DNA from 3 places in the Bradyrhizobium sp. SZCCHNS3016 genome. Region 3 is predicted to be linked to each of the others. Evidence: predicted binding sites of a transcription regulator. Region 3 holds the regulator's gene; each other region holds the start of a gene.

The links. Region 3 encodes PhoB, which activates phosphate uptake and scavenging genes when phosphate is short. Its sites were predicted from a motif close to TGTCATNNANCTGTCAT; they were not measured.
Region 1: QW881_RS22925 (DUF2794 domain-containing protein) is a predicted target of PhoB. The motif match lies at 5,293-5,309, and genes of this name have one in related genera.
Region 2: QW881_RS24940 (esterase-like activity of phytase family protein) is a predicted target of PhoB. The motif match lies at 5,667-5,683, and genes of this name have one in related genera.

Annotation. Positions count from the first base shown of each region.
Region 1 covers NZ_JAUETE010000012.1:221,259-231,428, reverse strand. Annotated here, with positions in the region: gene ccmB (heme exporter protein CcmB) at 1-99, opposite strand, end outside; gene ccmA (heme ABC exporter ATP-binding protein CcmA) at 356-985, opposite strand; gene acnA (aconitate hydratase AcnA) at 1,209-3,926, shown strand; gene QW881_RS22930 (DUF1223 domain-containing protein) at 4,115-4,897, shown strand; gene QW881_RS22925 (DUF2794 domain-containing protein) at 5,321-5,686, shown strand; gene QW881_RS22920 (GNAT family N-acetyltransferase) at 5,730-6,257, opposite strand; gene QW881_RS22915 (Bax inhibitor-1/YccA family protein) at 6,410-7,201, opposite strand; gene QW881_RS22910 (ABC transporter permease) at 7,466-10,036, opposite strand; gene QW881_RS22905 (ABC transporter ATP-binding protein) at 10,033-10,170, opposite strand, start outside.
Region 2 covers NZ_JAUETE010000014.1:140,799-150,968, forward strand. Annotated here, with positions in the region: gene QW881_RS24925 (mucoidy inhibitor MuiA family protein) at 1-373, shown strand, start outside; gene ftsH (ATP-dependent zinc metalloprotease FtsH) at 508-2,364, shown strand; gene QW881_RS24935 (methyl-accepting chemotaxis protein) at 2,482-4,167, shown strand; gene QW881_RS24940 (esterase-like activity of phytase family protein) at 4,240-5,595, opposite strand; gene QW881_RS24945 (DMT family transporter) at 5,718-6,668, opposite strand; gene QW881_RS24950 (TetR/AcrR family transcriptional regulator) at 6,868-7,473, shown strand; gene QW881_RS24955 (sulfite exporter TauE/SafE family protein) at 7,516-8,295, shown strand; gene QW881_RS24960 (DMT family transporter) at 8,320-9,249, opposite strand; gene mgtA (magnesium-translocating P-type ATPase) at 9,395-10,170, opposite strand, start outside.
Region 3 covers NZ_JAUETE010000001.1:324,666-334,835, reverse strand. Annotated here, with positions in the region: gene QW881_RS01580 (nickel-dependent hydrogenase large subunit) at 158-1,597, opposite strand; gene QW881_RS01575 (HupU protein) at 1,594-2,610, opposite strand; gene QW881_RS01570 (HoxN/HupN/NixA family nickel/cobalt transporter) at 2,626-3,747, opposite strand; gene QW881_RS01565 (trypsin-like serine protease) at 3,923-5,239, opposite strand; gene phoB (phosphate regulon transcriptional regulator PhoB) at 5,387-6,094, opposite strand; gene phoU (phosphate signaling complex protein PhoU) at 6,111-6,827, opposite strand; gene pstB (phosphate ABC transporter ATP-binding protein PstB) at 6,858-7,679, opposite strand; gene pstA (phosphate ABC transporter permease PstA) at 7,676-8,557, opposite strand; gene pstC (phosphate ABC transporter permease subunit PstC) at 8,561-9,559, opposite strand; gene pstS (phosphate ABC transporter substrate-binding protein PstS) at 9,656-10,170, opposite strand, start outside.

The DNA.
Region 1 (10,170 bases), on a different contig from region 3:
CACGACGGTGAGGAAGAACAATACCCCGATCAGCGCGCCGCCGCCGATGCGCAGCGCGATCCGGATGTCGCGGCGGATGAGGGCACCGAGCGCGGTCATGCGGGGAGGGCCTTGGCTGATTGCTTGATGGCAGATGGTGAGCCACGCTCCCTCCACCCGCAAACTGCGCTCCCTCCCCCCTTGTGGGGGAGGGCTGGGGAGGGGTCGGCGCGCCGATGGGACGTTGGTTGGTGCGACCGAATCTCGTCAAACAAGTTAGAGCGCGTCGTGGGGCACCCCCCTCCCTGACCCTCCCCCATAAGGGGGGAGGGAACGGAGAGAGCGGTGGGTGGGACTGCGAAGAGGCGAGAGGGAATCATCGAGCCTCCCCGATCCGCAGCTCACGCGTGGCGATGCCGAGCGGTCCATGTGTCGCGGCCACGATCAGCCCGCCGCCAGCGAGATGCTCGCGCATCAGGCCGGCGAACATCGCCTGTCCGGCGATGTCGAGCGCGGCGGTCGGCTCGTCCAGCAGCCACAGCAGGCGCGGCACCGCCAGCAGGCGCGCCAGCGACAGGCGGCGGCGCTGGCCGGCGGAGAGATAGGCGGCGGGCAGGTCGATGGCGTGCGCGATGCCCACCGCCGCCAAACAGTCGGGGATCGGTCGCGTGACGCCGCCGCCGAGGAATTCGGCCCAGAAGGTCAGGTTTTCGCGCACGCTGAGCGCCGGCTTCAGCGCGTCGCGGTGGCCGAGATAGTGCGCCTGCTCGGGCACCGTCAACTCGCCTTCACCGCCCTCGATGGCGATGGAGCCGCCCGCCGGCAGCAGTAGGCCGGCAATCAGCCGCAGCAGTGATGTCTTGCCCGCACCATTGTGTCCGGTCACCGCCAGCGCCTCGCCCGCGACCGTTTCGAACGCAAGGCCTGCGAACACCTCGCGGCCGCCGCGCACGCATCTGACGTCGCGGCCGAACAGTTTCGGCGACTGTGTTGGAGAAAGCTGCATGGCCCGTCGTGACAGCCCTTACGAAATTGATGGCTAGCGCGTGAGAATTTGTGGGTGATGCCACGTCGCGGCTTGCTTGTGGCTGTGGCGGCGCAGTTAGAAAGCTTCTATAAGCCCGACCTTGATGCAGCACACAATCGCCCGCTGCAAGCCATCCGGCGCCTCGCGCTGACGGTTCTTAAATACCCCCTCCGGGTATACAGATCAATTGGGATTTCCACGCATGACCTCGCTCGACAGCTTCAAGTGTCGCAAGACCCTCAAGGTCGGAACGAAGAGCTACATTTACTACAGCTTGCCCACAGCCGAGAAGAACGGTCTCAAGGACATCTCCAAGCTGCCCTATTCGATGAAGGTGCTGCTCGAGAATCTGCTGCGCAACGAGGACGGCCGCACCGTCACCAAGGACGACATTGTCGCGGTGTCGAAATGGCTGCGCAAGAAGTCGCTGGAGCACGAGATCGCCTTCCGTCCGGCGCGCGTGCTGATGCAGGATTTCACCGGCGTGCCTGCGGTGGTCGATCTCGCAGCGATGCGCAACGCGATGCAGAAGCTCGGCGGCGACGCCGAGAAGATCAACCCGCTGGTGCCGGTCGATCTCGTCATCGACCACTCGGTGATCGTGAACTACTTCGGTGACAACAAGGCGTTCGGCAAGAACGTCGCCGAGGAGTACAAGCAGAACCAGGAGCGTTACGAATTCCTGAAGTGGGGCCAGAAGGCGTTCTCGAACTTCTCCGTCGTGCCACCCGGCACCGGCATCTGCCACCAGGTCAACCTCGAATACCTCGCGCAGACCGTCTGGACCAAGAAGGAGAAGATGACCGTCGGCCGCACCAAGGGCACCTTCGAGGTCGCCTATCCGGATTCGCTGGTCGGCACCGATTCGCACACCACGATGGTCAATGGTCTGGCCGTGCTCGGCTGGGGCGTCGGCGGCATCGAGGCTGAGGCCTGCATGCTCGGCCAGCCGCTGTCGATGCTGCTGCCCGACGTCGTCGGCTTCAAGCTGACCGGCGCGTTGAAGGAAGGCGTGACCGCGACCGACCTGGTGCTGACCGTCACCCAGATGCTGCGCAAGCTCGGCGTGGTCGGCAAGTTCGTCGAGTTCTTCGGCCCCGGCCTCGACCATCTCTCGGTCGCCGACAAGTCGACCATCGCCAACATGGCCCCCGAATATGGCGCGACCTGTGGCTTCTTCCCGGTCGACGCCGCCACCATCGACTATCTCAAGACCTCGGGCCGCAAGGGCCCGCGCGTCGCGCTGGTCGAGGCCTATGCCAAGGCGCAGGGCCTGTTCCGCACCGCCAAGTCGGCGGACCCGGTGTTCACGCAGACACTGACCCTCGATCTCGCCGACGTCGTGCCGTCGATGGCTGGTCCGAAGCGTCCCGAGGGCCGCATCGCCCTGCCGGCGGTGGCCGAGGGCTTCGCCACCGCGCTGGCCGGCGAGTACAAGAAGAGCGATGCCGCGCAGCGCTTCCCCGTTGAGGGCAAGGACTTCGACATCGGCCATGGCGATGTCGTCATCGCCGCCATCACCTCCTGCACCAACACCTCGAACCCGAGCGTGCTGATCGGCGCCGGCCTCTTGGCCCGCAACGCCGCCGCCAAGGGCCTCAAGGCCAAGCCGTGGGTGAAGACCTCGCTCGCCCCGGGCAGCCAGGTGGTCGCCGAGTACCTGGCTAACTCCGGCCTGCAGAAGGACCTCGACAAGGTCGGCTTCAACCTGGTCGGTTTCGGCTGCACCACCTGCATCGGCAATTCAGGCCCGCTGCCGGAGGAGATTTCGAAGTCGATCAACGACAACGGCGTCGTCGCGGCGGCCGTGCTGTCGGGCAACCGCAACTTCGAAGGCCGCGTCTCGCCGGACGTGCAGGCCAACTACCTGGCCTCGCCGCCGCTGGTCGTGGCCTACGCGCTCGCCGGCACCGTGACCAAGGATCTTTCGGTCGAGCCGATCGGCATCGGCAAGGACAAGAAGCCAGTCTACCTGAAAGACATCTGGCCGACGACCAAGGAGGTCAACGACTTCGTCAAGAAATTCGTCAAGGCGTCGATCTTCAAGAAGCGCTACGCCGACGTGTTCAAGGGCGACACCAACTGGCGCAAGATCAAGACGGTCGAGAGCGAGACCTATCGCTGGAACATGTCGTCGACCTACGTGCAGAACCCGCCGTATTTCGACGGCATGAAAAAGGAGCCCGAGCCGATCAAGGACATCGTCGAGGCCCGCGTGCTGGCGCTGTTCGGCGACAAGATCACGACCGACCACATCTCGCCGGCCGGTTCGATCAAGCTGACCTCGCCCGCCGGTAAATTCCTCAGCGAGCACCAGGTCCGCCCGGCCGACTTCAACCAGTACGGCACGCGCCGCGGCAACCACGAGATCATGATGCGCGGCACCTTCGCCAACATCCGCATCAAGAACTTCATGCTCAAAGGTGCCGACGGCAACATTCCGGAAGGCGGCCTGACCAAGCACTGGCCCGACGGCGAGCAGATGTCGATCTACGACGCCGCGATGAAGTACCAGGAAGAGGGCGTGCCGCTGGTGGTGTTCGCCGGCGCCGAATACGGCAACGGCTCGTCGCGCGATTGGGCTGCGAAAGGTACCCGGCTGCTCGGCGTCCGCGCCGTGATCTGCCAGAGCTTCGAGCGCATCCATCGTTCGAACCTGGTCGGCATGGGTGTGCTCCCGCTCACCTTCCAGGAAGGCACGTCCTGGTCCTCGCTCGGCCTGAAGGGCGACGAGAAGGTCACCATCAAGGGCCTGCAAGGCGACCTGAAGCCGCGTCAAACCCTGATCGCCGAGATCGTGTCGGCCGACGGGGCGGCGCAGCAGGTGCCGCTGCTCTGCCGGATCGATACGCTGGACGAGCTGGACTACTATCGCAACGGCGGCATCCTGCACTACGTGCTGCGCAAGCTCGCTGCTTAACCAAAGCGCGACGCGACAGTTTGGCTCACTCTGAAGTGAGTAGCAGGTGATGAAGGAGGCGGCCTATGACAAAGGCCGCCTCCTTTTCGTTTGCAATCTATTAACTACGAGGGCGGCTTTGCAGATCATTGACGCGGCAGGGCGCAGCGGACCATGTTCCAGACAGGACAGTGACGATGAGTGGACAGATGTCGTGGTGGTCGCGCGCGGCGCTGAGTGTCTGTGCGGTCATCGCTTTCGTCCGGCCGGCCGCGTCCGATCCGCGTGCGGTGATCGAACTCTTCACGTCCCAGGGCTGTTCATCCTGCCCGCCGGCCGACAAGATCCTCGGCGAGCTCGCCAGAGATCCCTCGGTCATCGCGCTGTCCCTGCCGATCGACTACTGGGACTACCTGGGCTGGAAGGACACGCTGGCCGACTCCCGCTTCACGGCCCGGCAGCGGGCCTATTCCAGGGCGCGTGGCGATCGCGAAGTCTATACGCCGCAGGCGGTGGTCAACGGCTCCGTGCATGTGATCGGCAGCGACCGCGAGGCGATCGAAGGCGCCATCGAGGAGACCGTCCAGGGTGGCAGCGTGATGTCGGTGCCGGTGAGGCTGTCGGTCGACGGCCAGGACCTCACTGTCTCTGTGGCCGCGGCCAACGACCAGATGCCGCGCAAGCACGGCGAGGTCTGGGTCTGCTCGATCTCGCGGGTGGTCCCGATCTCGGTCGGCCGCGGCGAGAACAGCGGCCGTGATCTGACCTATTACAACGTCGTTCGCGGTCTTCAGAAGCTGGGTGACTGGAATGGGTCGCCGGTCAGATGGAGCGTGCCGCTGGAGAAGATCGCCCGCGAGGGCGTCGATGGCACCGTCGTCTATGTGCAGGACGGCAGTCGCGACCGCCCCGGAGCGATGCTCGGCGCCGCCTTTTCCGAGTTGCCATTGGTCGGACGGGCTTCAGCAACGGCGCGTGGTCCCGAGCGCTGATCTTCCGTCGTCCTGATCTTCGTTTCCGTTGACCTGCGGTAGGCGCGTCACGTCCATGGGACGGAGGCGCGCCACAACATGTTCCGTGCAGCTCACGCCAAAAAAGCAAAAGGACCAACTTGCGTTGGCCCTTTGCCTTACTTGTGAATGGACCCGATCCTGACGACCCCGGGGGGCTGGGGGCTGAGGAATCCGGAACCGAAAGGACCGGGCCAACGCACACGAATCTTATGCCTAAGGTCGGGGGCGGTCGGTGGGCGGAAAGACGGCGCGATTATGATTCTGCTAACGATCCCGTGACGCTTGCGTGTTCGCGGAGTTCGCGCGGTTGGCATGCGCGGCCGAACTTCAACAATGAAAACGGCCCCTTGCGGCTTCCGGCGGATGGCGCGATCATGTCACACAGATGACAGGAGGACGCTCATGAACCTCACTCCGGAGGATGCCGACCCCAGCGAGAACCGCGCGGCGGCGCGCAACGCGGCCGCGGCGCCCAACCGGGTGACGTTCGATCGCCTCGAGCTGAATCGTATCCTCAACCTCTACGGCCGCATGGTCGCCGACGGTGAGTGGCGCGACTATTCGATCGACTTCCTGCGTGACCGGGCCGTCTTCTCCGTGTTTCGCCGGGCGTCCGAGGTCCCGATCTACCGCATCGAGAAGGACCCGCGGCTGGCGCGCAAGCAGGGCATGTACAGCGTGATCTCGGCCACCGGCCTGATCCTGCGCCGCGGTCATGAGCTCGAGCGCGTGCTGCTGGTGATCGCGCCGAAGCCGGCGCTGGTCTGATCCCACGCGCTCCGGCTGATCATGACATTCCGACTGGCGTTGCTTACGCCGGGACGTCGCTGCTCCCGGCCCCGAGCGGGCGCTGCATCATCACAGTATCGAGCCAGCGGCCGAATTTCAGGCCGACGCTCGGGTGGGTGCCGATCATCTGGAAGCCGCAGGCGGTATGCAGCCGGACCGAGCCGGCATTGCCGGAGTCGCCAATGACGGCGATCATCTGGCGAAAGCCTCCCTCCTCACAGGCGTCGATCAGCCGCCGCATTAGTCGCATTCCGATGCCACGACGCTGGCTGGCGGGGGCGAGATAGATCGAGTTCTCCACCGTGAAGCGATAGGCCGGGCGAGGCCGGTAAGGCCCCGCATAGGCATAGCCGACCACCTCTCCGTCCAGCAGGGCGGCGAAATAGGGAAAGCCGTCGTCGGTGAGCGCCCGGAAGCGGCGCGTCATTTCCGTCAGATCCGGAGGGTCGAGCTCGAAGGTGGCCGTGCCCTCGCGGACGGCCTGGCCGTAGATGGCGGTGATGGCGGGAAGGTCGGCCTCCCGGGTGGGCCGGAGCTCAATGTCGGTCATGGTGGAAACATACCAAAGCGGATGCGGCGATCAATCCGGCCTCGCGGCATGGCTGCCGTCGCGCCCGCGCCGCGGTCGCAATTGGCTTGCGCAAACGAAAAGCCCCGGCGGTGAGGCCGGGGCTTCGAAGGTCGCTCGTGTGAGCCGCTGGATCAGTCGCGCTGGCCGAGCAGTTGCAGCAGCAGCGTGAACAGGTTGATGAAGTTCAGGTACAGCGACAGGGCGCCGGTGATCGCTGCGCGCTCGGCGATGTCGCCGCCCGCGGAGGCGTAACCGTAGATGTACTCGTTCTTCAGACGCTGCGTATCCCAGGCGGTCAGGCCGGCGAACACGAACACGCCGATCACCGAGACGATGAACTGCAGCATCGAGCTCGCCAGGAACAGGTTCACGAGGCTCGCCAGCACGATGCCGACCAGGCCCATGAATAGGAACGAGCCCATGCCGGTCATGTCGCGCTTGGTCGTATAGCCGTACAGGCTGAGCGCGCCGAACGTCGCCGCGGTGATGAAGAACACCCGCACGATCGAGGTGTGGGTGTACACGAGGAAGATCGACGACAGCGAGATGCCCATCAAGGCCGAGAACACCCAGAACAGGATCTGCGCGGTCGACGGCGCCAGGCGGTTGATGCCGGCCGAGATCGCGAACACCATGACCAGTGGGGCCAGGATGAACAGCCACTTCAGCGGGCTCACGAACATCGCGTAGCCGAACTGCGTCAGGTACGCGTTGCCGAACTTGAATACGCCGGCAGCCGGATCGCCGGTCACCGACGCCATGTAGACGCCCAGCGCAGCGAGGCCGGTGATGGCCAGGCCGATGCTCATGTAATTGTAGATGCGCAGCATGTAGGCGCGCAGACCGGCGTCGACGGTCGCGGCATCGGCGCGCCCGGCCACCCGGCCAAAGGGTGAAGCATAATTGCGGTCTAGGTCCGACATGGTCGATTCCCGTTGGTTGCCCGGCGGTCCGGTCCTGGCAGGACCTTTAGCCGGTTCTCGAAAAACCCTATCTCATACCCGCTGCCACAGATATTAAATTTGCGTCATCGGCAAAATCGCCATCTTTTGGCAGGTCTCTGAGCCCATTCCCTAGATGGGAAACTAGCATATCCGCCGCAAGCTTCCACGCGCGGCTGAATGTCGCTCCGCGCGCGTCCCAGCCGTATAAATCGCGTTAACCGTGCGGCATGAGCGCGCAAGCCGCTAGAGATTCCGAAGGACCGTCGCCGGCTTCTGGTTGAGCGCAAGCAGGGTGCCGGCCAGACCGAGGCCGACCGTCACGATCAGCGCGGTCAGGACGACCAGCGCGGCGCTGCCCGCCTGCCAGGCGAAGCTCAAGGTCATCAGCCGGGTCACGATCAGCCACGCGGCGACCGACCCCGCGACGACGCCGAAGGCGGCGGTGGCGAAGCCGATCATCAGATATTCCAGCGCGTAGGCGCCGAGCAACCGCAGCCTGGTGGCGCCCAGCGTCTTCAGGATCACGGCATCGTAGACCCGGTGGCGGTGGCCGGCGGCCAGCGCGCCGCCCAGCACCAGGATGGCCGAGATCAGCGTCACCGCGCTGGCGCCGCGGATGGCGAGCGCAAGGTTGGAGACGACCGAGCCGACCGTCTCCATCACCTCGCGGACCCGCACGCTGGTCACCATCGGGAAGGCGTCGGCCACCTTGCGGATGACGCGCGCATCCTCGACGGCATCGGAGCGCGCCTCGGTCAGGGTGGCGACATGGGTGTGGGGCGCGCCCTTGAAGGCATTCGGGGAGAACACCAGCACGAAATTGATGCCGAGCCCCTGCCAGTCGATGGTGCGCATGTTGCCGATCCGCGCCGTGATGTCGCGTCCGAGCACGTTGACCACGATGTCGTCGCCGAGCTTGAGGCCGAGACCGTCGGCGATCCGCTTCTCGATCGAAACCAGCGGCGGACCGCTGTAGTTCTCGCCCCACCACGCGCCCTCGACGACCTTGGATCCCTTGGGAATCTCGGCGGTATAGGTCAGGCCGCGGTCGCTCTGCAGCACCCATTCGGTGTCCGTCGTCGCCTTGAGGTCCTCGGCGCGCACGCCGCGGGCGGAGACGATGCGCCCGCGCAGCATCGGCACGTCTTCGACTGCCGATTGCGGGGCGAGGTCCCTGAGGAAGCCGCGGAAGCGGTCGGCCTCGCCCGAGGGGACGTCGATGAAGAAAAACGACGGCGCCTGCTCCGGTAGCTGTGCCAGGAACTGGCGTCGCAGATTGCCGTCGATCTGGGTGATGGTGACCAGCACGGCGAGCCCCAGCCCGAGCGACAGCACCACGGACGGTGTCAGCGCGCCTGGGCGATAGATATTGCTGACCGCCAGCCGCAGCATCGGGAAGCGGCTGCGCGGCAGGGCGCGCGCAATCGCCATCACCGCGGCGGCAATGCCGCGCAACAGCACGAACACCAGCGCGGCGGCGACGACGAACACCGCGGCGATGCGCTTGTCGTAGGACAGGCCGATCACCACCGCGATCAGCAGCGCGACTGTGCCCGCGATCAGCATCAGATAGCTCCAGCGTGGCCGGTGCCATTCGGCGATGACCGCCTCGCGGAACAACGCCGCCACCGGCACGTCACGCACGCGCCCGAGCGGCCACAGACCGAACGCGAGTGCGGTGAGCAGGCCATAGACGAAGGACAGCGCCAGCTCGTCCGGATGAATAGCCGGGATCACGGGCAGCGGCAGGATGTTGCCGAACAGCCCGACGATGGCAAACGGCAGGGCTGCGCCGGTGCAGAGTCCGATGATCGAACCAATCGTGGCGAGCACCATCACCTGCACGAGGTAGATGCCGAACACGTCGCGGCTGGTGGCGCCGAGCGCCTTGAACGCCGCGATCACCTCGGTGCGGCGGTCGACATGGCTCTTGACCGCATTGGCGACGCCGACGCCGCCGACCAGCAGGGCGGCGAGACCGACCAGGGTCAGGAACTGGGTGAAGCGGCCGATGGTCCGCTCCAGTTGCGGCGAGGCGTTGCTGCGGCTGCGGATCTCCCATCCGGCCGACGGCAGTGTCAGGCGGGTATCGGCGATGAAGGACGCCGCGGCGTGATCGTCCTTGGCATTGTCGGGCAGCCTGACCCGGTAGGTCCAGCGCACGAGACTGCCCGGCTGCAGCAGCGGCGTCGCCCGCAGACCCGCCTCGCTGATCAGGAAGCGCGGCCCGAGGCCGATGCCGCCGGACAATTTGTCGGGCTCGGCCTGCAGCGCGCTGCGAATCTGGAAGCGGACCGTGTCGATCGTGACGATGTCGCCGACCTTCAGGTCGAGCCGGGCCAGCAGCGCCGGATCGGCTGCAGCTCCGTAGACGCCGTCGCGCTCGGCCAGGATGTCGGCCATCGGCAGATCGGGCTGGAGCTCGGCGTTGCCGAGCAGCGGATAGGCGTTGTCGACGGCCTTCAGCTCGACCAGGGCCAGCTTGGCGTCGCTGGAGCGCACCATCGCGCGCAGGGTTGCCGCCAGCGACAGCTGTCCACGCGAGCGCAGGAAGTCGATCTCCTCCGGCTTGGCCTCGCGCTGAAACAGCGAAAAGGCAACGTCGCCGCCGAGCAACGTGCGGCCTTCGCGAACCAGGCCGTCATTGAGGCTCGCCGCCACCGAGCCGACGCCAGCGATGGCGAGGACGCCGAGCGCGATGCAGGCGATGAAGACATAGAAGCCGCGCAAGCCGCCGCGCAGCTCGCGCAACGCGTAACGAACGGGCAGGAGGGCGATCCGGCCGCTCGCGACCGGTTCTGACATGGCGCTCATGCGTCAGCCGGCTCGCGGGCGTCGCTCTCGCTTTCGATCCGCCCCGAGCGCAGCCGCACGACGCGGTCGCACCGGTGCGCGAGGCTGCTGTCGTGGGTCACCAGCACCAAGGTCATGCCGCGCTCGGCGTGCTT
Region 2 (10,170 bases), on a different contig from region 3:
CCGCCTCGGCTTCGGGGCCGACGACAAGGTCAAAGTCGAGCGCAGTGTCGTCAAACGGAACGAAGGTTCGGCCGGTCTGATCGTGACGACGGCGAAGATCGACGAGCGCGCCTTCAAGACGACTGTCCGCAACGCGCACGACTTCCCGGTGAAGGTCGCGATCCAGGATCAGCTGCCGGTCAGCGAGAACGAGGAGATCGTGGTCGAGATGCTGCCCGCGACCACGCCGGCGACGTCGACGAACGTGCGCGATCGCCGCGGCGTCGTCGAATGGGTCATCGACGCCAAACCGGGCGAGGCCAAGGATATCGCCTTCGCCTGGCGGGTGCGCTGGCCGAAGGACAAGTCGATCGTGATGCAGCCGTCGGGTTGAAGCGGGGCGTGAGGCCACGGGCCGGCGCCGTTTGATCCATGACAAGCCGCCCGGTCCCGCTCCTGTTATGCGCGTGGGAACCCGTTCGATCACGTCCTGTCCGGCCGTGATCGAACTCGACCGAGAGCGCCGCCATGGAATCCGACCCGAACACCCGCAAGCAGGCCGTCGCCGTCGGCTACATCTTCCTCGCCGGCGTCGGCATGCTGATGCTGCAATGGCTGCTGACGACCTACAACACGGTCGAAACCATTCCCTATAGCCAGTTCGAGCAGCTGATCGAGCAGGGCAAGATCACCGAAGTGGCGGTTGGCCAGGACACGATACAGGGCAAGTTCAAGGACAAGCAGCCGGACGGCAAGACCTCGTTCATCACCACGCGCGTCGATCCGCCGTTGGCGGCGAAGCTTGCCGCGAAGGGCGTGACGGTGACCGGCGTGCCCTCGGGCGGGCTGATTCAGGCGCTGCTGTCCTGGGTCGTGCCGGCGCTGATGTTCTATCTGATCTGGGTGTTCCTCGGCCGCAAGGTGATGGACCGCCAGGGCTTCGGCGGCCTGATGTCGATCGGCAAGTCGCGCGCCAAGGTCTATGTCGAGACCGACACCAAGGTGACCTTCGCCGATGTCGCTGGCGTCGACGAGGCCAAGTTCGAGCTGCAGGAGGTCGTGCAGTTCCTGAAGGATCCGAAGAGCTATGGCCGGCTCGGCGCACACGTGCCCAAGGGCATCCTGCTGGTCGGCCCGCCCGGCACCGGCAAGACCCTGCTCGCGCGCGCCGTCGCGGGCGAAGCGGGTGTGGCGTTCTTCTCCATCTCCGGATCCGAATTCGTCGAGATGTTCGTCGGCGTCGGCGCCGCGCGGGTGCGCGACCTGTTCGAGCAGGCGCGCAAGGCCGCGCCCTGCATCATCTTCATCGACGAGCTCGATGCCCTCGGGCGCAGCCGAAGCGGCGGCGGCCAGTTTGGCGGCTACGACGAGAAGGAGCAGACGCTCAATCAATTGCTGGCGGAGCTCGACGGCTTCGACCCAAGCTCCGGCGTCATCCTGCTCGCCGCGACCAACCGGCCGGAGATCCTCGATCCCGCACTCATGCGCGCTGGCCGCTTCGATCGGCAGGTGCTGGTCGACCGTCCCGACAGGGGCGGGCGGCTGGCCATTCTCAAGGTGCATGTCCGCAAGATCACGGTCGCCGACAGCGTCGATCTCGACAAGGTCGCGGCCCTGACGACCGGCTTCACCGGCGCCGACCTCGCCAACCTGATCAACGAGGCTGCGATAGCGGCGACGCGCCGCAAGGGCCACGAGGTGACGTTCGACGATTTCACGATGGCGATCGAGCGCATCGTCGCCGGTATCGAGAAGAAGAGCCGCGTGCTCAGTCCCGCCGAGCGCCGCCGCGTCGCCTATCACGAGATGGGGCACGCGCTGGTCGCGGCCAATCTCGTCGGCGTCGATCCGGTGCAGAAGGTCTCGATCATTCCGCGCGGCGTCGGCGCGCTCGGCTACACGATGCAGCGCCCGACCGAGGATCGCTTCCTGCTCGCGGTCAGCGAATTGAAGAACCGCATCGCCGTGCTGATGGGCGGACGGGCTTCCGAGCAGTTGATCTTCGACGGCGACGTCTCGACCGGTGCCGCCGACGATCTGCAGCGTGCGACCGAGATCGCGATCGAGATGGTCACCAAATACGGGATGGATGCGACCGTCGGGCAGCGCACATACGCGCCGCGTCCACAGGTCTCGTTCCTGCAGCCACAGGATCAGATCGTGTCGGCGGCGGAGGAGACCGGCCGCGAGATCGATCTCGCCGTGCGGGATCTGATCGCAGACGGCGGCGTCCGCGCTCGCGCGATCCTCGAAAGCCATCGCCCGGACCTCGAGCGTGGCGTCGCGCTCCTGATCGCCAAGGAGACGCTGACCGCCGAGGAGTTTGCGCCGTTGCGGCCGGCCTCCGCTGCGGTCCCGGTCCGGGATGCCGTTGTCTCGAGCTGATCCGGGTTTCTACGGGGGGCGTTTGCAACCGAAATCTAACCATCGCCTGATCAGTTGACCAGCAGCTCACCTTGACAGATCGAGGTCGTCGATCGGGGACCGGGCGGAGTTCGTTACGTGCTGCTGAATAACCTGAAGATCGCCCCCAAGCTCGCCATCGTCGTCGGCGTGGCGATGCTGGGCCTTGCCGCGGCCGGTACGTTTGCCGGCACTCTGATGCAAAAGGAGATGGTCGACGCCCGCATCGAACAGTGCCGGGCGATCGTCGAGACCGCGCGTAACATGGCCATGGGCCTCATCAAGGAGGTCGAAGCCGGCAAGCTGACGAAGGAGGCCGCGCTCGACGAGTTCGTCAATCGCGCGAGAACGATGACCTTCGACAAGGGCATGGGTTATCTGTTCGCCTACACGATGGATGGCAACGTGGTGTTGTCCCAGGATCCGAAGCAGCGTGGCTCGAATGTGATCGATTTCGAGCTCAACGGCCGCAAGCTCGTTGTCGAGCTGCGCGACGGCGTTGCCAAGGACGGCGAAGTCACCTTGCACTACGAATATCTGCGTCCCGGTCAGGAGCAGCCGACCCGCAAGATCTCCTATGCGGTGATGATTCCCGGCTGGAATACGTTCGTGGGCACCGGCGTCTATGTCGACGATCTCGATGCGAAGATGAAGCCCCTGAAATGGCTGATCTGGATGGCCTGCGCGGGCATCGCGGTCATCGCCGGCGGGATCGCCTGGCTGATCAGCCGCAGCATCAGCGTGCCGCTCGATCGTCTCGGCATCCGCATGCGCGAGATCGCCGATGGCCGGCTCGATGGCGAGATTCCCGGTGTCGGCCGCGGCGACGAGATCGGCGGGATGGCTGCCACCGTCCAGATCTTTAAGGACAACGCGCTGCGGATGCGCGAGCTTGAGCAGGCCGAGGCCGCCACCCAGCAGCGCGCGGCCGCCGAGCGGACCGCGGCCATGCAGAACCTTGCCGCCGACTTCGAGCGCAGCGTCAACGGCATCGTCCGCTCGGTGGCGTCGGCGGCCGAGGGCATGCAGCACACCGCGCAATCGATGACCTCGACCGCGAGCGACGCCAGCTCGCGCGCCTCGACCGTCAGCGCCGCCACCCAGAGCGCCAATGACAATGTCGGCACGGTCGCGGCCGCGGCCGAAGAGCTGTCGAGCTCGGTCAATGAGATTTCGCGCCAGGTCGCCCGTTCCAGCGAGATTGCGAGCAAAGCCGTGGGCGATGCGGAGCGCACCAATGCGACCGTTCAGGTGCTGTCGACCGGCGCCGAGAAGATCGGCGAGGTCGTCAAGCTGATCCACTCGATCGCGGCGCAGACCAACCTGCTGGCGCTGAACGCCACCATCGAAGCCGCGCGCGCCGGCGAGTCCGGCAAGGGCTTTGCCGTCGTCGCCTCGGAGGTGAAGGCGCTCGCCAACCAGACGGCGAAGGCGACCGAGGAGATTTCGGCACAGGTCGCGGCGATGCAGACCTCGACCCAGGATGCGGTCACCGCCATCAGCGGCATCACCCAGACCATCGCGCAGATGAGCGAGATCACCAATTCGATCTCGACCTCGATCGCGCAGCAGGGCGACGCGACGCGCGAGATCGCCCGCAACATCCAGTCCGTCGCTGCAGGCTCCAACGAGATCAGCGCCCATATCGGTGGCGTTACCAAGGCGGCGGAAGCGACCGGCATGGCTGCCTCCGAAGTGCTGTCGAGCGCGCGTGAGCTCGACAGCCAGTCGGGCCTGCTGCAGCAGGCCGTCGATGGCTTCATGGCGAAGGTGCGAACGGCCTGATCAGGCCCGGCGCGCCGTTGATCCGGGGCTCTCGGATCAACGGCGGCCGTCAAGTCGTAGGCGTGCCAGCCGTCACTTGGCCTTGAGGAAGTCGCCGACCTCCAGCAGCACGAACTCGTTGTCGTCGGCCTTGTTGGGATCCCGGCTGGACGAGAACGGCAGGTTGTTGTCGTTGCCGACGATGATGTGGGTGTCGTCGACGCGGTCGACATTCTCGATCGTGAAGAACGGGAAGGCGAGCACGCCGTCGTTGAGCGGCTTGCGCGCCTTTTTGTCCGGATCCTTGATCTTCATCAGGTCGATAGAGGCGATCTTGCGGACCGGCTTGCCGACGTTGGCGTCGGACAGTTCGATCTTGTAGACGCGCTTGAACTTGGCGAGATCGGGAAAGCAGTTGTCGCCGCGCGTGCCCTGCGGGCAGGCCTTGTCGCTGGTGCCCTCGCCATTGTCGCGCTCGATGATCAGACCCTGGGTCGGATCGATCATGTTGAAGTCGCCGATCGCGTTGCCGTTCTGCTCGAACACGTACTGCCAATACCGGCCGGTGAACCGCTCCGCCGCGACGTCGAATTCGAGGATGCGCGAGGCTTCCTTGCCGTCGACCTTCTCCCAATCCTTCTTCTCGGCGTCCCACAGCGGGCCTTCGAGCAGGCCGTAGATGAACTTGCCGTCGACCGAGGACGCGAAGCCTTCGTAGCCCTTCGAGCGCCGCAGGTTGACGTTCGCATAGGTCGCGCCTGGCGCGCCCGGCGATTGCACCGCCCAATGGTCGGGCGAGCGCACCGGCTTGCCGTCGGCGACCGTGTCGAACGCGGCCAGCACCTTGCCGGTCCTGTCCGCCTTGATGACGTAGGGACCGAACTCGTCGCCGATCCAGAGATTGTCGCCGATGATCTGGAAGCCCTCGGTATCGAAATCAGCACCGGTCAAATAGCGCTTGGCGGTGTCCTCATGGACGATGCGGAAGGGCACCTTCCTGTCGGGATCATGCAGGAAGATCGTCTCGAGCCGCTCGACCTTGCCGCTGGTCCAGTCGATCTTGTGGTGGTTCAGATAGAGCATCGAGTCGGGCGAGTTGTAGCGCGAGCCCATGCCGTTGTCGGTGAGGACCCAGAACGTGCCGTCGGCCATCTTCTTGATGCCGGAGTGGCCCTGGAGAGGTTGTCCCTTGAACGGGAGCGACACCCCGGTCGGACGCTCATAGGACTTGCCCATCACGCTGCCGATCGCGTCGATGCGCTTGCCGGTGGTGTATTTGCCGGAGGTCTTGAGATCGTTCGGGGCATCGGCCGGCGCCTCGACGAAGGACTCGGCCGGCATCACGGCATGGCCGGAGAGCGTCGCTGGGAATTCGCCTTCGCCCTGGGCGAACGCTGTGCCGGCGCTCAGAACGAACGCGGCAACGGTGGTCAGCAGATATCGATGCATGGGAGGGCCTCCTGGGAGCTTGATCCACGCATCGTTCTGGACAGGAGGCCTGACGCGGCGCTGACATTTCGATGACAGCCGGATGATGCTCCCCGGTCTTCATGAGGCGTCTTGCCGCACGCTCACACCTTGAGCCGGTCACCCGTGCCGGGAGGCCGGATCGGGACCCGCGACGCAATGATCACGCCGGCGATGACCAGCGCATAGCCCATCAGATGGAACGGCCTGAGCTCCTCTCCAAGCAGCAGGATCGCCAGCACCGAGCCGAACAACGGCACGAGGTGCAGGAATGGCGCGGCGCGGTTCGGTCCGATCAGGCTGATGCCGCGATTGAAGAACAAATAGGCCAGCGTCGAGGCGAAGACGACGACGTAGCCGAGCGTCGCGATCGACAGCAGGTCGGGCGTGAGCACGAACCCGGACGAATATTCCCAGACCGCCAGCGGCAGCAGCAGAACGGCACCGAGGGCCGTGCAGGACGAGATCAGCGACAGCTGGTGCACCGCCGGCCGCCGCGTCATGGCGGCGGAATAGAGTCCGAACACCAGCAAGGCGCCGGCGAACATCAGGTCGCCGCGATTGAACTGGATGCCCGCGAGCGCGCCGAGATCGCCGCGCGTCAGGATCACCAGCACGCCGCTCAGCGACATCGCGATGCCTGCGAACTGGGCCAGGCTCAGCCGAACGCCGAACAGCAACAGCGACCACAGCGCCACGAACAGCGGCGTCGACGATTGAATCAGCAGCCCGTTGAGCGCCTGGGTGTATTGCATGGCCCAATAGGACAGCGCGTTGTTGATCGCGAACCCGGTCAGCGCCAGCAGCAGCAGTAGTGGCCAATGCGCGAGCAGCGTTCGCCAGTCGCGCGCCAGGTGCGCGCGTGCGAACGGCCACAGCATCAGGAAGGTCCCGATCCAGCGGATGCACGAAAGCGTCAGGGGCGGCACGTGTCCGGCGACGTAGCGCGCGAGCACGATGTTGCCGGCCCAGAACAGCGAAGCCAGCGTGAGCAGCACATAGGGCTGGTTGTTGAGCCAGGCGAGCGGCGAGATGGGATGATGTGGGGAGGACAAGGACTCGGCTTTTGATGTTCGCCAGACGTTGTGCCCGTAGCGAGCGCAGGACAAGAGCGTGCGATGGAATGCCGCCATGCCAAAACTCATTGCCCCCTTTACAAAACGAATATTCGTTTTGTATGGTTGAGCAAAGGCGTGGATCGGCGGGGGCCGAAGGGTGCAAGCGTCGATTGCGCATGTCGGGAGAAGATTGCGCATGCCGAAATTGAAGCCGGAAACGATGGCGGCACGTCGTGACGAGATCCTGCTGGCTGCCGCGGCCTGTTTCGCCCGACAGGGATTTCACCAGACCACGATCGCTGACGTGATCGCGGAATCCGGTCTCAGCGCAGGTTGCATCTACGGACATTTTGGCGGGAAGGATGAACTGATTCAGGCGATCGGTGAACAGCGCCACGCCCGTGATGCGGCGCTTCTTACGGCCGCGCGGGACAGCTTGGATCCCCTGGATGGATTGCGCGCCATCGCCAGGGCCGCGCTGGCGGATATACAGCAGGAGGATGGTCTGCGCAGCCGGCGCATTGCGCTGCAGCTTTGGGCCGAAGCCCTGCGCGACGACGCCATCCGACAGCAGGTGACCGCCGGCGTGCGCCGGCCGATCGCTCTGATCGCCAAACTCCTGCAAGGCGGTCAGCGGCTCGGCGTGATCGACCGCGCCATCAACCCGCGCAGCATCGCCCGGACGATGGTCGCAATGTTCCAAGGTTTCGTGCTGCAGCGGTTATGGGGCGAGCCGTTCTCGTCATCCGAAGCGATGGCGGCGTTCGAGGCGCTCCTGTCAGGCCTTACGACAAGACGATGACGTTCAATCACAGCGTCGAACAGGAATGGCCAGGTCAAGATGATGAGGGCCGTTGATCTCATTGGTGGCCTCGCCACAGGTCTGATCGGCGGCTTCACGTCGGGGCTGCTCGGAGTCACGCCCGGCGGCGGCTTGGTCGTATTTGGAGTGCTGCTGCTCGGGGCCGAGCAGCACGTTGCGCAGGGACTCTCACTGATAGCGCAGATCCCGCCGACCAGCCTGGCCGGGATCAAGCGCTATTGGGACGGCGGCAGCCGGGTGCCTCTGCCCTTGCTGCTCTGGCTGGGGCTCGGGTTCGTGGTGGGCGGCGCACTCGGCGCGCTAATTGCCAATTGGGCTGCCGCGTCGTTCCTGCAATGGGCTTACGTGGTCTACCTGCTGCTGCTCGACGCCCTGCTGCTGCGACGGTCCTCTGCCAAGGATCGCAGCGAGGCGGCAAAGAGCGCTGCTGACCCGCATGGAACTGCGCTGCTGCTGGTAGGCTGTTCGGCCGGACTGTCGTCCGGTTTTCTCGGTATCGGCGGCGGACTTGCAACCGTGGTTGGCTTGAGTGCGGTGCTCGGTATGGCCCAGCATCGTGCTCAGATGATCAGTCTGGCTCTGACGCTGGTCCCCACGACGATTCCGGCGGCCTGGGTCTATTGGGATCACGGCGCCTTGCCGTCCTGGTCCACGCTGGCCGCTGTGCTCGTCGGACTGGCAGTCGGAACAGATCTTGGCGCCCGCCTTGCTTCCCGCGTGTCGCCGGCGCGGCTCCGGATCCTGCTGATAGGCTTCGTGTCGCTGATGGCACTCTGCATGGCGCTCAAGGCGATGAGATGAGACCTTGGCTGTAGCGTGACCGCCTCACGTCGCCTGTTTTCGCGACGCCACGAACACGCCGGCCAGCACCAGGACGAAGCCGATCACGTGAAAGATCTGCGGCTGCTCGCCGAGGAACACGAAGGCCATGATCGAGCCGAACACCGGGACCACGTGAAAGAACGGCGCGGCGCGATTGGCGCCGATCAGGAGCACGCCGCGATTGAAGCAGAGATAGGCGATCGTCGAAGGAAAGATCGCGACGTAGAGCAGCGACAACAGGTTCTGCGCGTCGAGCGCCATGACCGGTCGCGCGTTGAGTTCCCAGATCAGCAGCGGAATGAGGCTGGCTGCGCCGCAACCGAAGGTGAAGGCGACCATCGACAGGCCGTGGATCTGCGGCCGCTTGATCGTCAGCACCGAGTAGAAGCCGAACACCGCCATCGCGAGCAGGAAGATCAGATCCCCTCTGTTGAAGCTGATGTCGGCCAGCGCGGTGGGGTGACCGCGCGTCAGGATGAGCAGCACGCCCACGAGCGACAGCACGATGCCGATGGCCTGCGCCAGGGTCAGGTGCACGCGCAACAGCAGCATCGACCAAATTGCCACGATCAGCGGACCAGCCGACTGCAGCAGCAGGGTGTTGAGTGCCTGCGTATATTCGAGCGACCAGTATTGCAGCGTGTTGAAGGCACCGATGCCCGTCACGGACAACGCGATCATGATGCCGAGCCGCGACCGGATCGCGGGCCAGTCCTGGCGCAGCTGTTTCCAGGCGAGCGGCAGGATCAGCAGGAAGGCGAGCGACCAGCGCAGGAACGACAATGTCACCGGCGGGATGTGGCCGGCGGCAAGCCGCCCGACGATCGAGTTGCCGGCCCAGCACAGCGCCGTGATGCTGAGCAGCACATAGGGCTGGTTGGCGATCCAGGCGCGCGCGGGCGCGGCGGACGCGGTGGGATCGGCAGCGGACATGCGGCGGAGTTGGCCCCGGTTCGATGCGCCGCGGCGCGCGGCCAGGATGTCCGGCCGCCGTTCCTCCCGGCGCTTTCGACAGACACCAATTGCAGCTGCCTATCAAGAGGGCAGATGCATCGCGACCATGCAGCGATGGTCGTCGTCAAGATCGCGCACGAGCGTGTCCCCGGTGCGGTCTCCGCGGTCCGGATCGCACCGCGAGCGATTTGAGGCCCTCCGCACTGACCAGATAGGCGACGACGAGGCCGGCGATGGCAGCCAAGACGGCGAGGGGCGGTGCAACGAAGCCGAACCATGCGCCGGCCGGTGTGAAGGGCACGACCAGTGCGACGGCGAGCGCAGTGAGCGACGACGCCGTCAGCATCGAATCCGCCCGGTTGCTCCATGGCCGCCCATTGGTCCGGATGATGAAGATGACGAGAATCTGGGTTGCCATCGATTCGAGGAACCATGCAGTGCGGAACTCATCGGGCGTCGCATGGAACAAATACAGCAGCGCGCCGAAGGTGAGAAAGTCGAACAGGGACGACAGGGGCCCCATGATCGCGGCAAAGCGCATGAGCCGCTTCATGTCCCAGCGCTGCGGCCGCGCGGTCGCCTGCCGGCTCACGCGGTCGAACGGAATGCCGAGCTCGGAGAGATCGTAGAGCAGATTGTTGAGCAGGATCTGCGTCGGCAGCATCGGCAGGAACGGAAGCACCATCGATGCGGCGGCCATCGACAGCATGTTGCCGACATTCGAGCTCGCGCCCATTCGGACATACTTCAGGATGTTGGCGAAGGTGCGTCGGCCTTCTTCAACGCCGTTGGCGACGACGTCGAGATCAGAGGCGAGCAGGATGATGTCGGCGGCCGATTGGGCGACGCCGGTGGCGCCTTCGACGGACAGGCCGATGTCGGCGGCCTTCAGCGCCGGCG
Region 3 (10,170 bases):
TGGATTTGAATCATAATGATTTCAGATGCTTGAAGCGGTGCGATCGCAGCGATGGAGCCTTCGGTGATGGATCGCGCGCGACAATCGGAAATCACGCGCTTTGCACCGACAATCTTGTTTCCGCTTGCCGCTTGCCGCCTGCCTGTGTGCAGCGCGCTCAATGCGCCGTGCAGACCATGCAGGGATCGAACGACCGCACCACGTGCTGGATGCCGACCGCACGCGCGCCGGCATCGCCGACCTCGGTGCCGACGAGCGCCTGCTCGAGCGGGCCCGCAACGCCGTCGGCGTCGCGCGGCGAAAAATTCCAGCTCGTCGGCGCGATGATCTGATAACGCTCGATCCGGCCGGAGCGCACCGCGAGCCAGTGGCCGAGGCTGCCGCGCGCAGCTTCCACGAGCCCGACGAAATTGCCGTCGACCGCGCTGGCGCTGTTTTCGCAAAACGGCTCGTTGAGACGCAATGCCTTGATCCAGTGCTCGATCGACAGCGCGAGCTGCGCGGTTTCGATCAGCCGGGCGATGACACGATTGCGGACATTGCTGCGACCGCTCGCGAGCAGCGCGGTGATCAACGGCTGACCGTCGATGGCCTGCCTTGCGAGAGCGCCGACCTCGACCGGTTCTCCCGCGAGACGCGGCGCCTTGCACCAGCTATAGGCGTCGGCTTTGTCGGCATCGGGCACGGTGCGGCTCTCGGCCGGATCGAGCGACGTATCGTGCATCCAGGCGTGCGAGACGTCCTCGGTGATGCCGTCCGACGGCAAAGCCTGGACCTCGCCACTGCTCGTGCGGACGCCAGCGCTAAAACGAGCCCCATTGAAGTCGTGATACGCGCCGAAGCTCATCAAGAGACCTGGTCCGCTGCCGAGGTCGGCCAGCGCGAGCGCATCGGCCAGCCGAAGGAAATGCGCGAAGTCGCCGGCGCGGCCCTCGCGCCAACGGTCGAGTTCGTCCGGCGTCGACAAGGCGAGCACGTTCTCCAACTTGTCGGCGAACAGGACGCGCTCAAGGAAACCGCGAAACGACGCCGCGATCGCGTTGAGCCGCACGCGCTCGCCGAGCTCGATCGCGCGCGTCGTCCCGCCTGGCTGGAAGGCGAGACTGTGCGGCCATTTGCCGGCGATCAGGCCCATGATCTCGAGCAGTCGCGCGCGCGCAGGCAGGGCATCGCGGGCAGCGTTGCCCTTAGTCGCCGCGAAACGTTCGGCCGCGGTCGAATGCCAAGTGTGCGAGGCATAAGCATCGCGGGCGAAGTCCGGCATGAAGAAGATGTAGAAATGCGTCAGATGATCCGCCGCGTTCTCGGCCGCGTGCGCGATGTTGCTCGCGAGGATGCCGTTTGGTGCTGCCGCAATGCCCATGGCCTGGCGCAACGCCGCGGCGGCCGCGATCGATTGCGACACGGAGCAGATGCCGCAGATGCGCGGCGCGATCACCAGGGCGTCGAGCGGCGGCCGGCCCTCAAGGATCTGCTCGAAGCCGCGATAGAGCGGCGCCGTCACCTCCGCCCGCGCGACGCGGCCGCTCTCGATATCGAGCCTGACCTCGAGATCGCCTTCGACACGATTGAACGGTCCGACCGTGATCCGCGTCATGGACGGCGCTTGTCGCCGGAACGGCCCGGCGGCACCACGACATGATCGGCCGTCGCATTGAGTCGGACGCGGCGCGGCGTGGCCGATTTCGACAGCGCTGCGAGCGCGACGAACCAGGCTTTCGGCATGTCGGTGGGAAGGCCGACGGGGATGCCGGCGAGCTTCGCCGTCTCCAGATAGTTCTGCGCGCTCTCGAAGCCCGGCGAGGTGCAGGCGATGCAGGCATAACCGCCCTTGGTGCAGGAGCCGCCGCCGTTCCACGAGCGCTGATTGCAGTCGCCGACCGCCTGCGTTGCGCGGCAGCCGAGATGCTCCATCAGGCAGCCGCGCTCTGACATCGCTTCCGCACTCGCCTTGAACTCGTAGAACTCGTTGCGCGAGCAGCCGTGATGAGCGAGGTGGTTGGCGATGAAGGTCGGACGGCCGACTGCGTCGAGACCGTCTGCCGTCAGATCGCCCGAGGTAAGCGCCAGCAGGCTCTCCATCATCCAGCCCGGATGCGGCGCACAGCCTGCGACGTTGATCACCGGCAGCCCGCGTTTCGAGCGGAAGGCCGCGCCAAGCGCGCCGCCGATATCGCTGCCCTCGAACTGCAGTCCGACCGCATCGGTCGGATTGATGCCAGCCGCGGGAATGCCGCCATAGGCGGCGCAGCTGCCGACGGCGACGACGTAGTCGGCCAGCGGCGCCAGATCGAGCAGCCAGTGATAGATCGAGCGGTTGGTGCCGGCGAGCATGTTGAAGCGGCCGGTCAGACCAGGTCCGCGCGCCACCGAGCCTTCGAGCACCAGCAGATCGAGCCGCTCGCGGCCGTCGCGGATCGCCTCCAACAGCTCCACCACCTCGTCTCCGGTCTGCTCGCTGACGGAGGGATGCCATACCAGATCGATGCCGGATTGGCGCAATTCGTCGAACCAGCCGGACGCGCCGCTTTCCAGGATCGACATCGTGCAGCCGCCGCAGCTCGCGCCCTGCAGCCACAGCATCCTGATCGTTCCCTCCGAGCCGACCATCATGAGGCCCCGCTCCTAGCCCGTCTCATGCGTTCCGCTTCGTATCGCTGGCGGGTTTAGCGCCCCCGCACGAACGCTGGCAAGCGCTTCGCCGGGCGTCGCCTCGGAACCGCGCTGGCTGCGACCGAGCAGCCTGGCGACCGCCCAGATCAGTCCGAACAGGCCGATCGCGACGAGCCCGAGATTGGTGACATCGTCGCCCAGCGCGGTGGCGACGTCAGCCCATCCCCCCGTCAGGCCAAGCCGCGGCGCCAACAGCGTGAACGCCTCGAAGCTGCCGATCACCAGCGCGATCGCAACGGATGCGCCGGTGATCACGAGGTTATAGCGCAGCTTGCGTGCGGGATCGGTCAGCGCCCAGCGATAGGCGCCGACCATCAGCATGCTGTCGGCGGTGTCGACAGTGGCCATCGCAGCCGCGAACAGCGCCGGGAATACCAGCACATGGGCGAGGCTCGCGCCGCGCGCAGCCTCGGTCGCCGACAGGCTGAGAAGCCCGATCTCGCTCGCGGTGTCGAAGCCGAGACCGAACAGGAAACCGAGCGGATACATGTGCCAGGCGCGTCCCACCAGGCGGAGCACGGGGCTCAGCAGGCGGATGAGGATGCCCCGTCCGGTGTTTCCGGCTGTTTCCATCTCGGACTGTGGCTGTGCCGTGCGGCGCCAGAGGTTCACGAACAGAATGAGGTTCGCCAACGCGATCAGCAGCAGGAAGCCGGCCGATACCGACGTGCCGATGACGCCGCCGATCGCCCTGATCGCGCTCTCTTCATCCAGGAGGTCGGCGCCGGCGATGAGGCTCACGACGATGGTGGCTATGACGACGACGCTGGAATGGCCGAGCGCAAAATAGAGGCCGGCGGCGCGCGGGGCGCTACCGTCCTGCACCAGCTTCCGCACGACGTTGTCGATCGCCGCGATGTGATCCGCATCGACCGCATGGCGCAGTCCGAGCAGCCAGGCCAGCATCGCGGTGCCGACGATGGCGGGCCGGTCGGCGTAGAGCGCGAACGCCCAGGCCCAGGCGAGCGCGTTGGCGGCGACCAGCCCGCCGACGAGCGCAACGTTGCGGCCGGGCTGCGACCGCCACCACAGCAGCCGCGCGGCCCGAGGATGATCAATTGGAACAATCGTCATACTCAGACTGTAGCAAGAGCCAGGCCAGTTCGGTAAGGCCCCGCTGCAGGCGAAAGCTGCAGGAAAACCTGGGTGGCGCTTCCCGGACCGCCCTCTCGCTTGGCAACCCGCTATCCAGTCACGCACAGAACATGACCAGCGGCGGGGACCTCGTCCCTCTCGCCCCCTCCTTCGCTCACCGCGCCGAGGCACTCTGTGCCGCGATCTCGCGCCGCACGACCGTCTCGAACTGGCTCGCGGGGGCGGCGAACATCAGCCGGGTCTCCTCGTGGAACGCCGAGAAGATGCCGACCACGGCCGGCTGTCCGCCGACTTCGGCGAGGATGGGGGAGCCGGAATAGCCGAAATTGGCGAGGCAATGCACCGTCAGCAGCATCCCGTCCTTGGTCATGCCGGCGCTGCAATTGCGCTGGCCGGTCGGCGAATAGCGCCGCTCCTGGCCATAGCCGATCTCGGAGATGGTTCCGGCCGATGTCGCAGCCTGCAATTCCTCGCGCGTCAGCGCCTTGACCGCGACCGGCTTCGACGGCAGCGCGTCCTTCAGCACGATCAACGCCCAATCGGCGGGCGAGCGGTCGAGCGACCACCTGTCGTGCTGGATCGGGACAAAGTCCGGCGCCACGATCAGCTTGTCGGCGACCGACGATGCCGCCGGCGTGCCCCGGTTCATGCCGGCCAGGAAGCGGACGTTGCCGGGGCTGACCTGCGCCACGCCGTTGAACACGCAATGCGCCGCGGTGAGCACGACGCGCGGCGCGACCAGCGTGCCGGTGCACCAGCCGCCGCTCGAGTATTGCGCGACGGTGACGACGCCGATCGACGACGCCGGCCAGGAGGTGGGATCGACGACCTCGCCGATGTGGCGATCGAGCCCGAGCAGTTGCTCCGGACGCGGAGTGGCAATGCCCGCATCCGCCGATTCCGGTTTCGGCTGCCAGGACGCAATGGCGCTCTGGGCCTGGACGCGCTGCGGCTCGGTCAACTTGACCCGCTGCACGTCGCGGCCGGCCGATCGCACGCCGTTGCGGCCGGCCATCACCAGCCAGGCATAACCCTGCACGACGTCCTGCTTCGCGCCACGGCCGTCGAGCAGCATCAGGCCGAGCATGTATTGCGACTGCGCAAAGCCCTGCGCCGCCGCGCGGCTGAACCAGCGACTGGCTTCGCCGTAGTTCGAGGCAACACCCTCGCCATTGACGTAGGCGATGCCGAGATAATGTTGCGCGACGGCGAGCCCCTGATCGGCGGCCTTGCGGTACCAGGCCAGCGCCTCGCTCGGATTACGCGGCACGCCCCAGCCGAACGCCTGCATGAAGCCGACGTCGAACTGCGCCCGCGCATCGCCCTTGGCGGCCAGCGGCAGCAGCCGTCGCATCGCCGCCGCATGCTGCCCGTTGCCTGCCGCCGCGACCGCGTCTTCGAGCTCGGCGGCCGGGGCGCCCGCCGCGCCGCCGAGCAGCACGGCAAGAGATATGATGATGGTCTTGATCAAGGGCGTCCGCTGGGACCGAAACATCGTGACGGGCCACGAAGCAGACACGATCAAGACGGCGGCGGCGTGGCGGAAAGCGGACCGCGATCTCCTCAATCGGGCCGCCTCGCGCCTCACACCTGCTTCGTGCTCACGCCGGATCGCCCCTTACACCTGCTCGCTCTTGGCGAAGCGGTCATCGAGCGCATAACCGGCGCCGCGCACCGTGCGGATCGGGTCCTGCTCGCGGCCGGGATTGAGCAGCTTGCGCAGGCGGCCGATATGGACGTCGACGGTGCGCTCGTCGATGTAGATGTCGCGGCCCCAGACGCTATCGAGCAGCTGTTCGCGGCTGAACACGCGGCCGGGGTGCTCGAGGAAGAATTCGAGCAGGCGGTATTCGGTCGGGCCGAGATCGATCGGCCGCCCCGAGCGCGCCACGCGGCGCTTCTCGCGGTCGAGCTCGATGTCGCCATAGGACAGCACGGTCGCCAGCCGCTCCGGGCTCGCCCGCCGCAGTAGGCCTTTCACGCGCGCCAGGAGCTCCGGCACCGAGAACGGCTTGACGATGTAGTCGTCGGCGCCAGTGGCGAGTCCGCGCACGCGCTCGCTCTCCTCGCCGCGCGCCGTCAGCATGATGATCGGCAGTTGCCGGGTCTCGGAGCGCGCGCGCAGGCGGCGGCACAGCTCGATGCCGGAGAGGCCCGGCAGCATCCAGTCGAGCACGACGAGATCCGGAACGCGCTCCTTGAGCCGCGTGTCGGCCTCGTCGCCGCGCGCCACGGTCTCGACCTCGTAGCCTTCGGCCTCGAGGTTGTAGCGCAGCAGCGTCGTCAGCGCCTCCTCGTCCTCCACCACCAGAATTCGGGCGCCCATGTCTGAACCGTCTCTCTTAGTTACCGGGAATCGTCGATGCGAAGCTCGTCATGTCGCCCTTCGGGCGCTTGTCCATGATCTGCTGGCCTTCGATCATATAGAACACCGTCTCGGCGATGTTGGTCGCGTGATCGCCGATCCGCTCGATGTTCTTGGCGCAGAACATCAGGTGGATGCAGAACGAGATGTTGCGCGGATCCTCCATCATGTAGGTCAGGAGCTCGCGGAACAGCGACGTGCAGATCGCGTCGACCTCCTCGTCGCCCTTCCACACCGTCATCGCCGCCGGCAGGTCATGCGCGGCATAGGCGTCCAGCACCGTCTTGACCTGCGACTGCACGAGATCGGTCATGTGCTCGAGGCCGCGGATCAGCTTCAGCGGATGGAAGTCGCTTTCCAGCGCGGCGACGCGCTTGCCGATGTTCTTGGCGAGGTCGCCGATGCGCTCCAGATCGGTCGCCACGCGCATCGCGCCGACGATCTCGCGCAGGTCGACCGCCATCGGCTGGCGACGGGCGATCGTGAGCACGGCGCGCTCCTCGATGATGCGCTGCAGCTTGTCGACCTCGGCGTCGGTGGCGACCACCTTCTGGCCGAGCGCGATGTCGCGCCGCACCAGCGCATCGACGGAATCGACGATCAGCCGCTCCGCGAGGCCGCCCATCTCCGATACCAGACGGGTGAGGTCCTGCAGATCGCTGTCGAACGCCTTGGCGGTATGTTCACTGGCCATGATGATCTCCTGAAGACAATGTCGTCGGCGTCAGCCGAACCGGCCGGTGATGTAATCCTGGGTCCGCCGATCACTCGGCGAGGTGAAGATCTTGCTGGTGTCGTCGAACTCGATCAGCTCGCCGAGATACATGAAGGCGGTCTTGTCGGAGACGCGCGCCGCCTGCTGCATGTTATGCGTCACGATGGCGATCGTATAGTTTTCGGCGAGCTCCTGGATCAGCTCCTCGACCTTGGCGGTCGAGATCGGATCGAGCGCCGAGCACGGCTCGTCGAACAAGATCACCTCCGGCCGGACCGCCACGGTGCGCGCGATGCACAGTCGCTGCTGCTGGCCGCCGGACAGCGACAGGCCCGAGGCGTTGAGCTTGTCCTTGACCTCGTTCCACAGCGCGCCGCCGCGCAGCGCCTTCTCGACCCGGTCGTCCATCTCCGACTTGGAGATCTTCTCATAGAGGCGGATGCCGAAGGCGATGTTCTCGTAGATCGTCATCGGGAACGGCGTCGGCTTCTGGAACACCATGCCGACCCGGGCGCGCAGCAGATTCAGATCGAGCTTGGGATCGAGGATGTTGGTGTTGTCGAGCATCAGCTGCCCGGTCGCGCGCTGGCCCGGATAGAGATCGTACATCCGGTTGAAGATGCGCAGCAGCGTGGACTTGCCGCAGCCGGACGGGCCGATGAACGCGGTGACGCGGTTGGTGCCCAGCGACAGGTTGATGTTCTTCAGCGCGTGATGGTCGCCGTAGTAGAAGTTGAGGTTGCGCGCAGTCACCTTGGCCGGCGCATCCGGAAGCGCCTTGCCGTGAAGAGCGTGATTGGGCTGACTGACGGAGACGGACAGTTCGGTCATTTGGTGTTCCTCTCGGCGCCGAGAATGCGTGCACCGATGTTCAGGGCGAGCACGGCCAGAGTGATGAGAAGGGCTCCGCTCCAGGCCAGTTGCTTCCAATAGGCATAAGGGCTCTGGACGAAATTGTTGATGGTGACGGGCAGGTTCGCCATCGTCTTGGAGAGGTTGAGGCTCCAGAACTGGTTCGACAGTGCGGTGAACAGCAGAGGCGCGGTCTCGCCGGCGACGCGGGCGGTGGCGAGCAGCACGCCGGTGATGAGGCCCGAGCGCGCCGCCCGATAGGCGATGCGGCGGATCACCAGCGAGCGCGGCAGGCCGAGCGCAGACGCCGCCTCGCGCAGCGGGTTGGGCACGAGCAGCAGCATGTCCTCGGTGGTGCGCAGCACCACCGGGATCACGATGACCGCCAATGCAAGGGAACCCGCGAGTGCCGAGAAGCCGCCCATCGGCACCACGACCGCACCATAGATGAACAGGCCGATGATGATCGAGGGCGCCGACAGCAGGATGTCGTTGATGAAGCGGATCACCGAGGTCAGGCGGTCATTGCGGCCGTATTCGGCGAGATAGGTGCCGGCGAACAGGCCGAGCGGCGCGCCGATGCCGACGCCGATGATCGTCATGATCAAGGAGCCGACGATGGCGTTGCGCAGGCCGCCTTCGCTGGAGCCAGGCGGCGGCGTGTCGGCGGCAAAAACCTGCAGGCTGAGGCCGGCGAGTCCGTTATAGAACAGCGTGAACAGGATCAGCGCCAGCCAGGTGACGCCGAACATCGCGGCGGCGACGCAGAGGCCGCGGATCACGATGTCCCTGCGGCGCCGGCGCGCATAGATCGGATTGACCTGCGCATCGAGTGTAAGCGTGTCAGCGCTTGACATGGCTTATTTTCCCGCCTTGGCTTCGAGTCGCATGAGCATCAGCCGCGCGCTCGCCAGCACGAAGAAGGTGAGCACGAACAGCAGCAGGCCGAGCAGGATCAGGCTCGACTGGTGCAGCCCGTCGCTCTCCTGGAATTCGGAGGCGATGGCGGCCGAGATCGTGGTGCCCGGCGCGAAGATCGAGGATGAGATCCGGAACGAGTTGCCGATGATGAAGGTCACCGCCATCGTTTCGCCGAGCGCACGGCCCAGCGCCAGCATGACGCCGCCGATGACGCCGACGCGGGTGTAGGGAATGACGACGCTGCGCACGACCTCCCAGGTGGTGCAGCCGACCCCGTAGGCGGCTTCCTTCAGCACTGGCGGGACGGTCTTGAACACGTCGACCGAGATCGAGGTGATGAACGGCAGCACCATGATCGCCAGGATCAGCGAGGCGTTGAACAGGCTGAGATAGGACGGCGGACCGGCGAAGATGTCCTGCAGCACGGGGATGCCGGCGCAGAGATTGATCATGAACGGCTGAAACGTATAGGCCAGGAACGGCCCCAGCACGAAGAAGCCCCACATGCCGTAGATGATCGAAGGAATGCCGGCGAGCAGCTCGATGGCAAGTCCGATCGGACGGCGCAGCCATTGCGGGCACAGCTCGGTGAGGAAGATCGCAATGCCCAGACCGACCGGAATGGCGATCAGCATCGCGATGAAGGACGTGACCAAGGTGCCGTAGATCGGGCCGAGCGCGCCGAGCACCGGCGGATCGGCCGACGGCGCCCAGCGCCGCGTCCACAGGAATTCGAAGCCATATTCTCTCATGGCCGGCCATGCGCCGACGATGAGCGACAGGATGATGCCGCCCAGGATCAACAGGACGGAGATCGCGGACAGCCGCGTGATCCAATAGAAGGTCACGTCGCCGAGCTTGAAGGCGTTGAGCGCGCGTGCCCGGTCATAGGGTCCGGCAGCGGCCGCGATATCGCTGACTTCGGTCTGAACCGCCATCTCTGCCAATTCTGCCCCCTGTTCCTTGGACACGCCTCAACCCCGGTAGTGCCCCTCCCCCGGAGGCCGGGAGAGGGGATTTTCGATACGTCCAGCTCAGCTCTTGATGTCGGCCGACCAGGTCTTCTCGATCAGCTTCACGACGCTGTCGGGCATCGGGATGTAGTCGAGCTCCTCAGCCATCTTGCCGCCCTTCTCGAACGACCACTTGAAGAACTTGATGGCTTCGCCGGACGCCGCCTTGTCGGCCGGCTCCTTGTGCATCAGGATGAAGGTCGCCGCCGTCATCGGCCAGGACTTGTCGCCGGGCTGGTTGGCGAGGATCACGTAGTAGCCGGGGGCCTTGGCCCAGTCGGCATTCGCGGCCGCGGCCTGGAAGGCCTCGACGGTCGGCTGCACGGTCTTGCCGGCTTTGTTCATCATGCCGGTGTAGGTGAGCTTGTTCTGCTTGGCATAGGCGTACTCGACATAGCCGATCGAGTTCTTGGTCTGGCCGATGTTGCCGGACACGCCCTCGTTGCCCTTGGCGCCGACGCCGACCGGCCACTCGACGGCGGTGTTGAAGCCGATCTTGCTCTTCCAGTCGGCGCTCACCTCGGAGAGGTAGTAGG